DNA from 2 places in the Mesorhizobium sp. P160927 genome. Region 2 is predicted to be linked to the other one. Evidence: riboswitches for the same ligand, from Rfam matches in the RefSeq annotation. Region 2 holds a riboswitch; the other holds the start of a gene.

Region 1 (6,737 bases), 1.6 Mb from region 2:
ATTCCGGACCTGCCGGGTGGGGACGGCGATCCGCGCGAGCAAGTCCACGATCCCGCCGATAATTCCTGGCAGGAACTCCTGGCGTTGCTAGGCACCATCGAGCCGACCGAATTGATCGACCCGACCATCGGCGCCGAGCGGCTGCTTTATCGCCTCTTCCATGAGCATGGCGTGCGCGTCTTCGGCGGCGTTCCCGTCGCCGACCAGTGCTCATGCTCCCGCGACAAGATCCGTGGCATCCTCGAAGGCTTCTCCGCGCAGGAGATCAAGGACAGCACCGAGGATGGCGGCATCCATGTCGCGTGCGAATTCTGCTCGACGCAGTACGACTTCGACCCAGCCGAGTTTGCGGCTCAGTAAAGCCTTTCCTTCTCCCCGTTCCGCGGGGAGAAGGTGCCCGAAGGGCGGCTGAGGGCAGCGTGACCGTCGGCCCTCAGTTCACCGTGCGCCTTGTCCCCGGCAGATCGAGCGAGAAGGCTGGGATGGCGATGTCGAACGTCTCGCCGCGCTTGTTGCGCATCGTGTAGCGTCCGACCATGATCCCGGAGGGTGTCGAGAGCGGGCAGCCGGACGTGTACTGATAGCTGTCGCCGGGATTGAGTTCCGGCTGGTCGCCGACAACGCCCGGCCCGCGCACCTCCTCGACCCGGCCGGCACCATCGGTGATATGCCAATAGCGCGACAGAAGCTGCACGAACTCGTCAGACTGGTTGTCAATCGTTATCTGATAGCCCCAGACGTAGCGGTTCTCCTGGGGATCCGAACGATCCTCCAGATAGAACGGCCTGACCTGCACTTCGATGTTGCGCGTCACGGCGCGGTACATGAGCGGCTCCAAAACAATCCGACGACTTTCGACGCTCGCGGTGAGCAGGTCAACGTGCGCGTCTTGTCGCGCCTGGGATTGAAACGCAGGTGCCGGCAAAGAATGTCATTTAAGTGACACACGACAATGGTGGTGTGCGCGAACCGGGCGACTCGGCCCTCTGTCGAACTGTTGAAAACGGCCGCGACGCGGGCCGACTTCCGGAGTGACCAGATCTCGATGGAACTCACTCTCATATCCGCCTCGCTTTCGACCGCACTCATCCTCTCAAACGCTGCCAGCATCCTGCTTGCCGCTTCACAGCTGAAACGGCGCGCCACGATCGCCCCGCCGGCGGGCAGATCGCCGGCGGTGTCGATTGTCGTCCCGTCGCGCGGCGTCGAGCCCTTCACACGTGAGACGCTGGAACGCGCCTTCGCGCTCGACTGGCCACGCTACGAACTGATCTTCTGCGTCGCCCATGCCGACGACCCGGTGGTCAAACTGATAAACAGAGCGATTGCCCGGTTTCCGCAGGTGCCGGCCCGGCTGTTGATCGGCGACGATCGTGTCAGCGCCAATCCCAAGCTCAACAATTGCGTCAAAGGCTGGGAAGCTGCGCGCCACGACTGGGTCATTCTTGCCGATTCCAACGTTCTGATGCCTAGGGACTATGTCGAGCACATGATGGCGGCGTGGCGGCACCGTACCGGCCTTGTCTGTTCGACGCCGATCGGCTCCAGGCCAGATGGTTTCTGGGCCGACGTCGAATGCGCCTTCCTGAACACATTGCAGGCCCGCTGGCAGTATGCCGGCGAGGCGCTCGGCCTCGGCTTCGCGCAGGGCAAGAGCATGCTGTGGAACAAGCCGATGCTGGACGCCAATGGCGGCATCCGCGCGCTGGCCGCCGAGATCGCCGAGGACGCCGCCGCGACCAAGCTGGTGAACGGCCTCGGCCTGCGTGTCAACCTCGTTGCGGCGCCCTTCGAGCAGCCGCTCGGCCAGCGCACGTTTCGCGAGATCTGGTCGCGCCAGGCCCGCTGGGCGCGCCTGCGCCGCGTCACCTTCCCGCTGTTCTTCGCGCCCGAGATCCTGACTGGTGCGGCGGTCCCGCTGGTTCTTGCGCTGGTTGCGGCGGGGAGCGCCGGCGTCAGCCTCTGGGCGACCGCGATTGCCGTGCTGGCGGCGTTCTATCTTCCGGAATGCGCTCTGGCCCTGGCCAAGGGTTGGCACGTCTCGACGCGCATGATCGCGGCGACGGTCGCGCGGGACGTCATGCTCCCGGCCATCTGGGCGCGCGGCTGGCTCGGCGGCGCCGTCGACTGGCGCGGCAACGCCATGACCATCCGGACCAAGACGGCGGAGCTGGAGGAGACGCCGTCGAGCGCCTGATTGCTGCTGACGACGCTGCCTGGACGAAACCTATTTGGCGGCCTTCAATGCTTGCGCGATATCTTCCAGCAGATCGTCCGTATCCTCCAGGCCGACCGACAGCCTGAGCGTACCGGGCCCGATGCCGAGTTCGGCGCGGGCCTCGTCGTTCAAATTCTTGTGGGTGGTCGTCGCCGGGTGGGTGATCAGGCTCTTGGCATCGCCCAGATTGTTCGAGATCAGCACGATGTCGAGGGCGTTCTGCAGGGCGAAGGCCGCCGGCTTGCCGCCCTTGACGTCGAGGCAGATCAGCGTCGAGCCACCCGACATCTGCTTCTTGACGATATCGGCCTGCGGGTGGTCGGCGCGGCCGGGATAGATGACGCGGGCGATCTGCGGCTGCTCGGCCAGGAAGTCGGCGATCTTGCCGGCGCTCTCGGTCTGCTGGCGCACGCGCAGCGGCAAGGTCTCGAGGCCCTTCAGCAAGGTCCAGGCGTTGAACGGCGACAGGCTGGGGCCCGTGTGGCGGAAATAGTCGTGCAGGTTCTCGTCGATCCACTTCTTGTCCGACAGGATGACGCCGCCCAGGCAGCGGCCCTGGCCGTCAATATGCTTGGTGGCCGAGTAGACGACGATGTGCGCACCAAGCTGCAATGGCTTCTGCTGTAGGGGCGTGGCGAAGACATTGTCGACGACCAGCCGCGCGCCGATCGAATTGGCAAGCGAGGCGACGGCGGCGATGTCGACGACCTCGAGCGTCGGGTTGGTCGGGCTCTCCAGGAAGAACAGCTTGGTGTTCGGCCTGACCGCCTTTTCCCAATTGGCGATCTCGGTGCCGTCGATCAAGGTCGCCTCGATGCCATAGCGCGGCGCCAGCGTCTCGACCACCCAGCGACAGGAGCCGAACAGCGCGCGCGCGGCCACGATGTGGTCGCCGGCCTTGACGCTGCACAGAAGGGCCGCCGTCACCGCCGCCATGCCCGACGCCGTGGCGCGCGCGTCTTCGGCGCTTTCAAGCGCGCACATGCGCTTTTCGAACATGTCGACGGTCGGGTTGGCGTAGCGCGAATAGATGAAACCAGGCTCTTCGCCCTTGAAACGGGCTTCGGCGGCCTGCGCCGTCTGATAGACATAACCCTGGGTCAGGTACATCGCCTCGGAGGTTTCGCCGAAGCCGGAACGCAGGGTTCCGCCATGCACGAGTGCCGTCTGAGGTTTCCAGTTGCGCTTCTTGGTGCTCATCGCTTTGTTCCAGACACAAAAAAACCGGCCGCGAAAGTCGCAACCGGTCCATACGGCCTTGCGGCCCGACGGTCCTTTAGCGACTTGTTTAACGTGGCTGCAAGCCGACCGGCCAAATCACCACGGGATAACGACCCTTTAGACCCGCGCCACGCTTGCGTCAATTGCCGGCTTCATTAAGACGTTTGTACCAAGGCAGGTTCCGCAAAAGTGCCCGGCGGTTTTGCGGCGAGAATCTGCAACAAACAAGAACCTGCAACCAAAGAGACCAGTCTTGGGGCGGAGCCAGACTTTGCGGCAGACAGGCATTCTTCCCGATCAGGACATTTCGGCGTTGTCCCGGTCCGGCGCGCTGAAGTCGCCGCGTGCACTCGATGCCGACCAGATCCAGCCGGCGAGCCTTGATCTCCGATTGGGCGAAAAGGCCTGGCGGGTTCGCGCCTCGTTCCTGCCCGGTCCCAACCACAAGGTGTCGGAAAAGCTGGATCGGCTGCAACTGCACGAGATCAGTCTGACCGAAGGCGCGGTCCTCGAAACCGGCTGCGTCTATATTGTGCCGCTGCTCGAAAGTCTGGCGCTGCCGGCTGACATTTCGGCCTCGGCCAATCCGAAGAGCTCGACCGGGCGGCTCGACATCTTCACCCGCGTCATGACCGATCGGGGCCACGAGTTCGATAAGATCGCCGCCGGCTACAACGGTCCGCTCTATCTCGAGGTCAGCCCGCGCACCTTTCCGATCATCGCGCGCACGGGTTCGCGCCTGTCCCAGATACGCTTTCGCACCGGCAACGCGCTGCTCTCGGAAGCCGAGTTGCATGACCTGCATCGTGCCGAGATGCTGGTCGCCACGGAGCCGCCGAACATTTCCGGCGGCGGGATCGCGCTGTCGATCGACCTCAATGGCGACAAGGATGGGTTGGTCGGCTATCGCGGCAAACACCACACCGGCCTCGTCGATGTCGACAAGCGCGCCGCGCAGGACGTCCTCGACTTCTGGGAACCGATCCACAAGAGCCGCGCCGGCGAACTGGTGCTCGATCCGGACGAGTTCTACATCCTCGTCAGCCAGGAAGCGGTGCATGTGCCGCCGCTCTACGCCGCCGAGATGACGCCGTTCGATCCGCTGGTCGGCGAGTTTCGTGTCCATTATGCCGGCTTTTTCGATCCGGGTTTCGGCCATTCGGCGGCCGGCGGCACCGGCAGCCGGGCGGTGCTCGAAGTGCGCAGCCACGAAGTGCCGTTCATCCTCGACCACGGCCAGATCGTCGGCCGGCTGGTCTACGAGCACATGCTGAAGCGACCACAGGCGCTCTACGGCACCGATCTCGGCTCGAACTACCAGGCGCAGGGCCTGAAGCTGTCGAAGCATTTCCGCTCCGTGCGATGAGGTCGAAGCTGCCGATCTCCCTCTTGTGGGTCCTTGTTGTGGGAGAGATGCCCGGCAGGGCAGAGGGGACGCGAAGGATTGCTGCTCATCCCGCGATCTGTTGAGAGCCGAAGGCGTGACTGGAACCTATTGCTAGATCGGCGGGAGAGCGCCCCGCTCTGGCTTGCCCACGATGGGAAATCACCCGCTCATGGCTTCAAAGCGCCTTTACCGACACCTTCACCGGCTTCTCGATCTCGAGCGGGTTGCGCAGCGGCAGTCCGAAATCCCCGGCCTCGATCTCGAACACGTCGCCGGCCTCCGTCTTGATACCGTCGGCGAAGGATAGCGTCGCGGTGCCGAACATATGCACATGCACGTCGCCAGGCTGGCGGAAGGCCGAATATTTGAAGTGGTGGTGTTCGAGATTGGCGATGGTGTGGGACATATTCGTTTCACCCGACAGGAAGGGCTTTTCCCACAAAGCCTTGCCGTCGCGCAGGATGCGCGACGTGCCGCGGATGTCCGAAGGCAGGTCTCCGATCAGGATCTCCGGGCCGAAGGAGGCATTGCGCAGCTTGGAGTGGGCGAGGAAGAGATAGTTCACGCGCTCGGTCACATGGTCCGAGAATTCGTTCGACAAGGTGAAGCCAACGCGGAAGGGCGCCCCGTCATCGCCGATGACATAGATCCCAGCGACCTCGGGTTCCTCGCCGGCATCCTTGGCAAAGGCCGGCGACATGAGCGCCGCGCCAGGCGCGACCGCCATGGTGCCGTTGCCCTTGTAGAACCATTCCGGCTGCACGCCGACCTGGCCTTTCGCGGGCTTGCCGCCTTCCAGTCCCATGCGGAACATCTTCATGGAATCGGTAAGTTGCTCCTCGCCGTCGGTGCTGAGCTTCTTGTGCATGGAATCGCGCGTCGCGGCCGACCCCAGATGCGTCAGCCCGGTGCCGGTCAGGTGCAGATGCGCCGGGTCGGGGTGATTGATCGGCGACAGCAGGCGCCCCCTCTTGTAGGCGGCGTCGAGATCGATCGTCTCGCCAAGCCCCTTGCGTTCGATCAGGGCGGCCAGGCCGACGCCGGTGCGGGCGGCCTCCATCGCTAGCGAATAGACGCTGCGCGCCCCGTTAATGATCCGGGTCTTCCCTCCGCTGCGGGCAACGACACGGATCGTCTCGGCGTCGTCGAGAATCTGCGAGATCAGCATGATCAGTCCTCTCATTTATCTGTATCCGGCTGCCAATGGGCAAATCCTGACCGGCGCGGCGCGGAAACGCGCCACGGTTTGAAACGCTTCGTCCGGATTGCATTCGCGAGCCTGGTCCTTCCCCGGACTTCTTGGTGCCGACGGGCTGCCGGCAGCTTCGCGATCTAGAACCCGTATGCCTCCTAGTCCTCGCCCCGCCCTCAAGCCTTGTTCTTGTTGTAGACGTCGAAGATGACGGCCCCGAGCAGCACCAGGCCCTTGACCACCTGCTGCCAGTCGACATTGACGCCCATGATGGACATGCCGTTGTTCATCACGCCCATGATGAAGCCGCCGACCACCGCGCCGATGACCTGGCCGACGCCGCCCATCGCCGAGGCGCCGCCGATGAAGACGGCCGCGATCACGTCGAGTTCGCTGCCGAGGCCCGCGGCCGGCACGGCCTGGCCGAGACGTGCGGCGATGATCAGCCCGCCGAGCGCCGACAGAACGCCCATATTGACGAACACCCAGAGCGTCAGCCGCTCGGTGTTGATGCCCGACAGTTGCGCCGCCTTGGCGTTGCCCCCCATGGCGTAGATGCGGCGGCCGATGGTCATGCGCTTGGTGACGAAGACGAACAGCGAGATCAGTACGCCCATCACCAGGAGCACGATCGGCAGGCCCCGATAGGTCGCGAACTGGAAGATCAGGAAGAGCGCTAGCGCGCTGCCGACCAGCGTCTTGATGACGAACAGGGTGAA
Region 2 (6,737 bases):
CAGCAGGAACACTGCCTGCTGGCCAAAGAAATTCCAGAACCACCATGGCATCGACAGGCCGATCTTCTGGCCGTTGGCGTCGAGCGCGGTCGCCTTCTCCACTGTCGCGCCAAGCTCTTCGCACAAGTTGACGAAGTCGCGGATCGTGCAGAAGTGGATGTTGGGCGTGTCGTACCAAGAATAGGGCAGGTCGCTGGTCACAGGCATGCGGCCCTTGACGAACAGCGACAGGCGCACCCGCCAGTGACCGAAATTGGGGAAGGACACGATCGCCCGGTTGCCGATCCTGAGCAGCTCGTCGAGCACCAGCTTCGGGTTGCGGGTGGCCTGCAGGGTCTGCGACAGAACGACGAAGTCAAAGCCCTTGTCGGGATAGAATTCGAGATCGGTGTCGGCATCGCCCTGGATGACACTGAGACCGCGCGCCACGCATTCGTTGACGCCACGCTGCGACAGCTCGAGACCACGACCGTCGACCTGCTTGGTGTCTTGCAGCAATTCGAGCAACGAGCCGTCGCCCGAGCCGACGTCGAGCACACGCGATTGCGGCGGGATGAGGTTGGCGACGACCTCAAGGTCGACGCGCTGGCTGCCGTTGACGCTCATGGCTTCGCCTCCGGAACGGCGCATGACCTTGGTCCGAAAAGTCCGCAACTTTTCAGGGTCATGGCTTCGCCTTTCTGTTTGGCGCATGACCTTGGTCCGAAAAGTCCGCAACTTTTCAGGGTCATGCGCTGAGCCCCCTGGCGCGCGCGGCCGAGCCGATGAAGCCGTTGATGGCGGCAAACAGTTCCGGCTCGTCGAGCAGGAAGGCGTCGTGGCCGCGATCGGTCTCGATCTCGACGAAGGATACCGAGGCGCCGGCGGCGTTGAGTGCGTGGACGATGGAGCGGCTCTCTTCGGTCGGGAACAGCCAGTCCGATGTGAAGGACACCAGGCAAAAGCGGGTTTTCGTGCCGGCGAAGGCGTCGGCCAGCCGGCCGCCATGGTCGGCGGCGAGGTCGAAATAATCCATCGACCGCGTCATGTAGAGATAGGAGTTTGCATCGAAGCGGTCGACGAAGGTCATGCCCTGGTGGCGCAGATAGCTCTCGATCTGGAAGTCGGCATCGAAGCCGAAGGTCAGCGCTTCGCGGTCCTGCAAATTGCGGCCGAATTTGCGGTGCAGGGCGGCTTCCGACAGATAGGTGATGTGGGCGGCCATACGCGCCACCGCCAGCCCTTTCTCCGGACGCTTGCCATGCTCGAAATATTTGCCGCCATGCCAGTCCGGATCGGCCATCACAGCCTGCCGCCCGACTTCGTGGAAGGCGATGTTCTGTGACGAATGGCGCGCCCCGGTGGCGATCGGCAGCGCCGAGAACACGCGCTCGGGATAGCTCGACGCCCATTCCAGAACCTGCATGCCGCCCATCGAGCCACCGAGCACGCAGAAAAGTTTCTCGATGCCGAAATGGTCGATCAGCATCTGCTGCGCGCGCACCATGTCACGGATGGTGATGACCGGCAGGTCGAGGCCATAGGGTTTACCCGTGGCCGGATTGGTAGAGGCCGGACCGGTGGAACCCAGGCAGCCGCCGATGACATTGGAGCAGATGACGAAGAAACGGCTGGTATCGATGATCTTGCCCGGTCCGATCAGCACTTCCCACCAACCGGGCTTGCCGGTTACCGGATTGGTGCTGGCGACATGCTGGTCACCGGTCAGCGCATGACAGACGAGGATGGCATTGGAACGGGCATCGTTCAGCGTGCCATAGGTCTGGTAGGCGATCTGGAACGGCGACAGCAGCGTGCCGGCGTCGAGCTTGAGCGGCTTGTCGGGCCCGAACCGCAACACCGGGCTCGACGGTTGGTCGGCCTCGTTGTTGGTCTTTCCTGCACGCAGAGCGGCCATCACGTCCCTCTTGCTGCACCGTGCGCTCGTGGAAATCGCTGCCGATCTCCGCCGCCGATGCGTCCGTCCGTCCGGTCGCGGACAACAAAAAACCGGCATTGCCTTCGCAAAGCCGGTTACGTCACGCAAACGGCCCTTTAGCGAATTGTTTAACGTGGCTGCAAGCCGACCGGCCAAATCACCACGGAACTGTCATGGTCTTTCTAGAACCCGCCTGCCTCGCCGTCAATGGCGGCGGCTGGCACCACTGCCACCTCTCGACATTGCGAGCCATGGCTTGTATTTCCGCAGCGGCCTCCGGATGGAGGCGTTTTCGACGGAATTTGCAAGATATGAACCAGACACCGGATCAGGCACGTCCAACTCCGCGCGCGGGCATCATGGACATAGAAGCCTATGTGCCCGGCAAAAGCTCGGCACCCGCCGGTGTCGCCAAGGTTTACAAGCTGTCGTCGAACGAGAATCCGCTTGGGCCTTCGCCGAAGGCGATCGAGGCCGCGCGCGAAGTCGCCGGCAAGCTCGACATCTATCCCGACGGTACCGCCAGGCGGTTGCGCGAGGCAATCGCCGAGGTGCATCGCCTCAACGCGCAAAACATCATCTGCTCCAATGGGTCGGACGAAATCCTCGGCCTGTTGGCGCAGACCTATCTCGCGCCCGGCGACGAGGCTATGTTCACCGAGCACGCCTTCATGGTCTACAAGATCTACATCCAGTCGGCAGGCGCTACCCCGGTCGTGGTCAAGGAGACCAACGAGCGCGCCGACATCGATGCGATGCTGGCGGCCGTCACGCCGCGCACGAAAATCGTGTTCCTGGCCAACCCCAACAACCCGACCGGCACCTATGTGCCGTTCCAGGAGGTGCGCCGCCTTCACGCCGGACTGCCGGGAAACGTGCTTCTGGTGCTCGACGCGGCCTACGCCGAATATGTTCGCCGCAACGATTACGAAGCCGGCATTGAGCTGGCCGGCAGCGCCGAGAACGTGGTGATGACCCGCACCTTCTCCAAGATCGGGCTGGGTGGCGCGCGCATCGGCTGGATGTATGGTCCCCTGCATATAGTCGACGCCATCAATCGTGTGCGCGGCCCCTTCAACGTCAATGCTACAGCGATCGAGGCCGGCATCGCCGCGATCCGCGACCGTGCCCATGTCGAGCGAAGCGTGGCGCATAACGAGACCTGGCTCACCTGGCTGAGCGGCGAAATGGCCGGGCTGGGGCTGCGCGTGACGCCGAGCGTCGGCAATTTCCTGCTCATTCATTTTCCCGACGATCAGAAGCATTCCGCGGCGGCGGCTGACGATTATCTGAGCGCGCGCGGCTATATATTGCGGCGCGTTTCAGGCTACGGCTTTCCCAACGCGCTTCGCATGACGGTCGGTACCGAAGAGGCCAATCGCGGCGTTGTCGCCGAGCTCACGACATTCCTGAAAAGCTAGAACGTCTGAAAAGCTGGAACACCATGGCATCACCGATGTTCGAAAAGATCGCGCTGGTCGGCATTGGCCTGATCGGCTCGTCTCTGGCCCGCGTCATCCGACGCGAGGGTTTGGCTCGCCATGTCGCCGTCTCGACGCGCAGCCCGGCAACGCTTAAGCGAGCCGAGGAACTGGGCCTTGGCGATTCCTACACCATCGATGCCGAGGACGCGGTGCGTGATGCCGATCTGGTCGTTGTCTCGGTGCCGGTCGGCTCATCCGGCGCTGTAGCGGAGGAAATCGCGCCGGCGCTGAAAAAGGGGGCGATCCTCACCGATGTCGGCTCGACCAAGGCCTCGGTTATCGCGCAGATGCAGCCGCATGTGCCCGAAGGCGTCCATTTCATTCCCGGCCATCCGCTGGCGGGCACCGAAAAATCCGGCCCGGATGCCGGATTTGCCGACTTGTTCGACAATCGCTGGTGCATCTTCACGCCGGTGCCGGGCACCGATCCGGATGCGCTGGAACGGCTGTCGGAATTCTGGCGCCGCTGCGGCGCCAACATCGACACGATGGACCCGCAGCATCACGACATGACGCTGGCCATCGTCTCGCATCTGCCGCACATCATCGCCTACAACATCGTCGGCACCGCCGACGATCTGGAATCGGTGACCAAGACGGAAGTGATCAAATATTCCGCCTCCGGTTTTCGCGATTTCACGCGTCTGGCTGCCTCCGATCCGACCATGTGGCGAGACGTGTGCCTGCACAACAAGGATGCCATCCTGGAGATGTTGGCGCGGTTCTCGGAAGACCTGGCGTTCCTGCAGCGCGCCATCCGCTGGGGGGACGGCGACAAACTCTTCGACCTGTTCACCCGAACACGCGCCGTGCGCCGCTCGATCATCGAGGCGGGCCAAGATATCGACGCGCCCGATTTTGGCCGCCAGGCGGTCGAGCATCCGGCAAAGAGCTAGGTGATTTTAACCGGCCAGGCCGTTGCCATCATGGCGAGCGTCTCCGCCCGATCGGGCGCGCCCAGCCGGCCGCCGAAGCGCAGGCACTTGAGCGCGGCGGCCGCGCTGGCAAAGCGCAGTGCGTGCTCGACCGCCATGGCTTCCGCCAGCCCGACGGCAAAGGCGCCATGAAAGACATCGCCGGCGGCCAGCGTATCGACCGCCTTGATCCTCGGTGCCTCGACATGGCGGGATGATCCGGTGCTTCGCTCGAACCACCAGGTACCCGCCGCGCCGCCGGTGACCGCGACGAACGCATCGGTGCGGGACGCCAGATCGATGCAGGCGGTCTCCAGATCCAGCGCGTGGCCGCATATGATGCGGACCGCCGGCTCGGAGGCGACGATGTGCGAGGCCAGCGGCAATAATCGCTCCAGTACCGCCAGGGGCGCGGTATCGGCATCGAGTATAGCTGGGCGGCCGGCGGCGCGCGCCGCCTTCAGGGCAAGTGCCGCGGCGCCCGGCCAGCGCACGTCGGCCAGTACCGTGTCGAATGCCGTTATGTCGGTGAACGGCAAAACCTCGGGATCAGCCTGAGCGCGCGCGTCGTAGAAAGGCACGATGATCCGCTCGCCATGCGCATCGACCAGGATCGAGGCCAGTGCCGAGCGGGCGCCGCTGACGCGGCGTACATGGCTGCAATCGACGCCTTCGGCCTCTATCCCGGCAATCAGCAGATCGCCGACCGGATCGTCGCCGGCGCTCGCCCATAGCGACACCTCGGCACCCAGGCGATGCGCGGCGCAGGCCGCGCTCGTGGCCATGCCCGAGGCGATCTGGACGCCGTCCGAGGCGATGAACTTTCCTTGATGCGTGGGCAGCGATTCGACACGAAGAATAGTGTCAAGCGTCAGTGCGCCGACGCTCAGGAGCTTTGCCGGCCTCTCCATCCGTTAGTTGACCGGTTTGATCTTGCCCAGCGGAATGAAGCCAAGGGAAGCCTTGCCCTTGATCACTTTCAGCGGCATCGACGGTTCGCTGCCAAGCAGTGCCAGGGCGCCAAAACCCTGCTCGATCGCATTCTTCTGCTCGGGTATGGCGCCAGCAAGAATAGATGCCACTGCCTTGGGATCCTTGATCCTAATCATCAGGTCGGCGTCGACCAAGCCTTCGGCATCGACCGACAGCGGCCCGGAAACGGTCACGCGCGCCGTGCCGGACGACAGATCGAGGTTTCGGATTTCGATCCGCTGGCCGCGCAGGCTTTTCACCTGCGTGCCGATCAGCGCCACGCCGTTCTTCAGTGTCACGTCGCCGCTGGCATCGAGCGCCGGCAACACCCGCCCGCCGATCGCGTCGGCATCGATCTCGAGATCGCCAAAGCTGCCGACATAGTCGAGATCGCCGTTGTTGGGCTGCAACTGGCCTGACGCTTTGCCGGCACTGAACAGTTCCACCGGATCGGTGTCGTCGGCCGGGTCGGTCTGGCCCGACAGGCCCTCGGCCTGCAGCGCTACACGCCGCGGCAGCGGGTACCACAATTTGACGTTGGCCTGCAGATTGTCCCAGTCGATCCAGAGTGGCATCATGCCGGGGACTGAGGTCCGGAGCGGACCGCGTAGATTGGCAACAGGCGACAAAGGCTGGACAATCTGAGCGACGGCGTTGAAGGCGCCGGCCGAGGCGGCAATGTTTTTGGCATCGTCTTCATACGCCAGACTGTCGCAGGAGAGCGTGAAGCTCAGGGGATAGCCACCGACCTGGAGATTGGCGCAACCGGCCTCGATCCCGCTCTTGTTGAGCGTGGCAGCCACCTTGCCGGCCTCGGACCGGACCCTGTTGGCAAGATAGAACCAGCCGGCGCTGTAAACGGCGAACAGCACGAGGATGAACGTGGCAAGCCACCACAGCCGGCGACGGTTACCCGGTTGGCGTTCGTCACTTGACGTCATGCTTTGGCTCTCATTAACGCATGGATGGTGTGGACGGATTCTCAGGTTCCGAACACTAGGTAGACAGAGATGGATGGAAAAAACACCGGTTACCGGTGCGGTGCTGCCATTCTTTAACAATCAGGCGCGGTGATATGGGCGATTTTTGGGTGTTCGGCTACGGTTCGCTGATCTGGCGGCCGGGTTTCGCTCATGTCGAGACACGACGCGCCCGTCTGAACGGCTATCGCCGCTCGCTCTGCGTCTATTCCTTCGTCCATCGCGGCACACGCCAGCGGCCCGGACTGGTGCTTGGCCTCGACCATGGCGGCTCCTGCGTCGGCCTCGCGTACCGCGTGCCTGGCGAATTGCGCGACGAGGTCATTGCCTATCTGCGCGAGCGCGAACTCGTCACCAGCGTCTATCTCGAGCGGACGCTCAAGGTTCGCCTCGACGGCGGTGGCGCGGTGGAAGCCGTGGCCTACATCGTCGACCGCAAGAACGAGCAATATGCGGGCGCGCTGGACGC

Evidence for each region. A riboswitch is a leader RNA that binds a small molecule or an ion and turns the genes downstream of it on or off. The one in region 2 is predicted to bind S-adenosylmethionine.
Region 1: linked by a shared signal. The riboswitch ahead of AC3CB8_RS08220 (O-succinylhomoserine sulfhydrylase) and the one ahead of metX (homoserine O-acetyltransferase MetX) in region 2 are both predicted to bind S-adenosylmethionine.

Annotation. Positions count from the first base shown of each region.
Region 1 is NZ_JBYMDW010000001.1:1,660,209-1,666,945, forward strand. Features, by position in the region: gene AC3CB8_RS08205 (Hsp33 family molecular chaperone) at 1-360, shown strand, start outside; gene apaG (Co2+/Mg2+ efflux protein ApaG) at 434-826, opposite strand; gene AC3CB8_RS08215 (ceramide glucosyltransferase) at 1,046-2,197, shown strand; gene AC3CB8_RS08220 (O-succinylhomoserine sulfhydrylase) at 2,228-3,418, opposite strand; SAM riboswitch at 3,475-3,552, opposite strand; gene AC3CB8_RS08225 (2'-deoxycytidine 5'-triphosphate deaminase) at 3,711-4,805, shown strand; gene araD1 (AraD1 family protein) at 5,002-5,994, opposite strand; gene mmsB (multiple monosaccharide ABC transporter permease) at 6,195-6,737, opposite strand, start outside.
Region 2 is NZ_JBYMDW010000001.1:97,549-104,285, reverse strand. Features, by position in the region: gene metW (methionine biosynthesis protein MetW) at 1-606, opposite strand, end outside; gene metX (homoserine O-acetyltransferase MetX) at 728-1,897, opposite strand; SAM riboswitch at 2,015-2,092, opposite strand; gene hisC (histidinol-phosphate transaminase) at 2,230-3,339, shown strand; gene AC3CB8_RS00495 (prephenate/arogenate dehydrogenase family protein) at 3,363-4,298, shown strand; gene AC3CB8_RS00490 (sugar kinase) at 4,295-5,227, opposite strand; gene AC3CB8_RS00485 (DUF2125 domain-containing protein) at 5,231-6,229, opposite strand; gene AC3CB8_RS00480 (gamma-glutamylcyclotransferase) at 6,364-6,737, shown strand, end outside.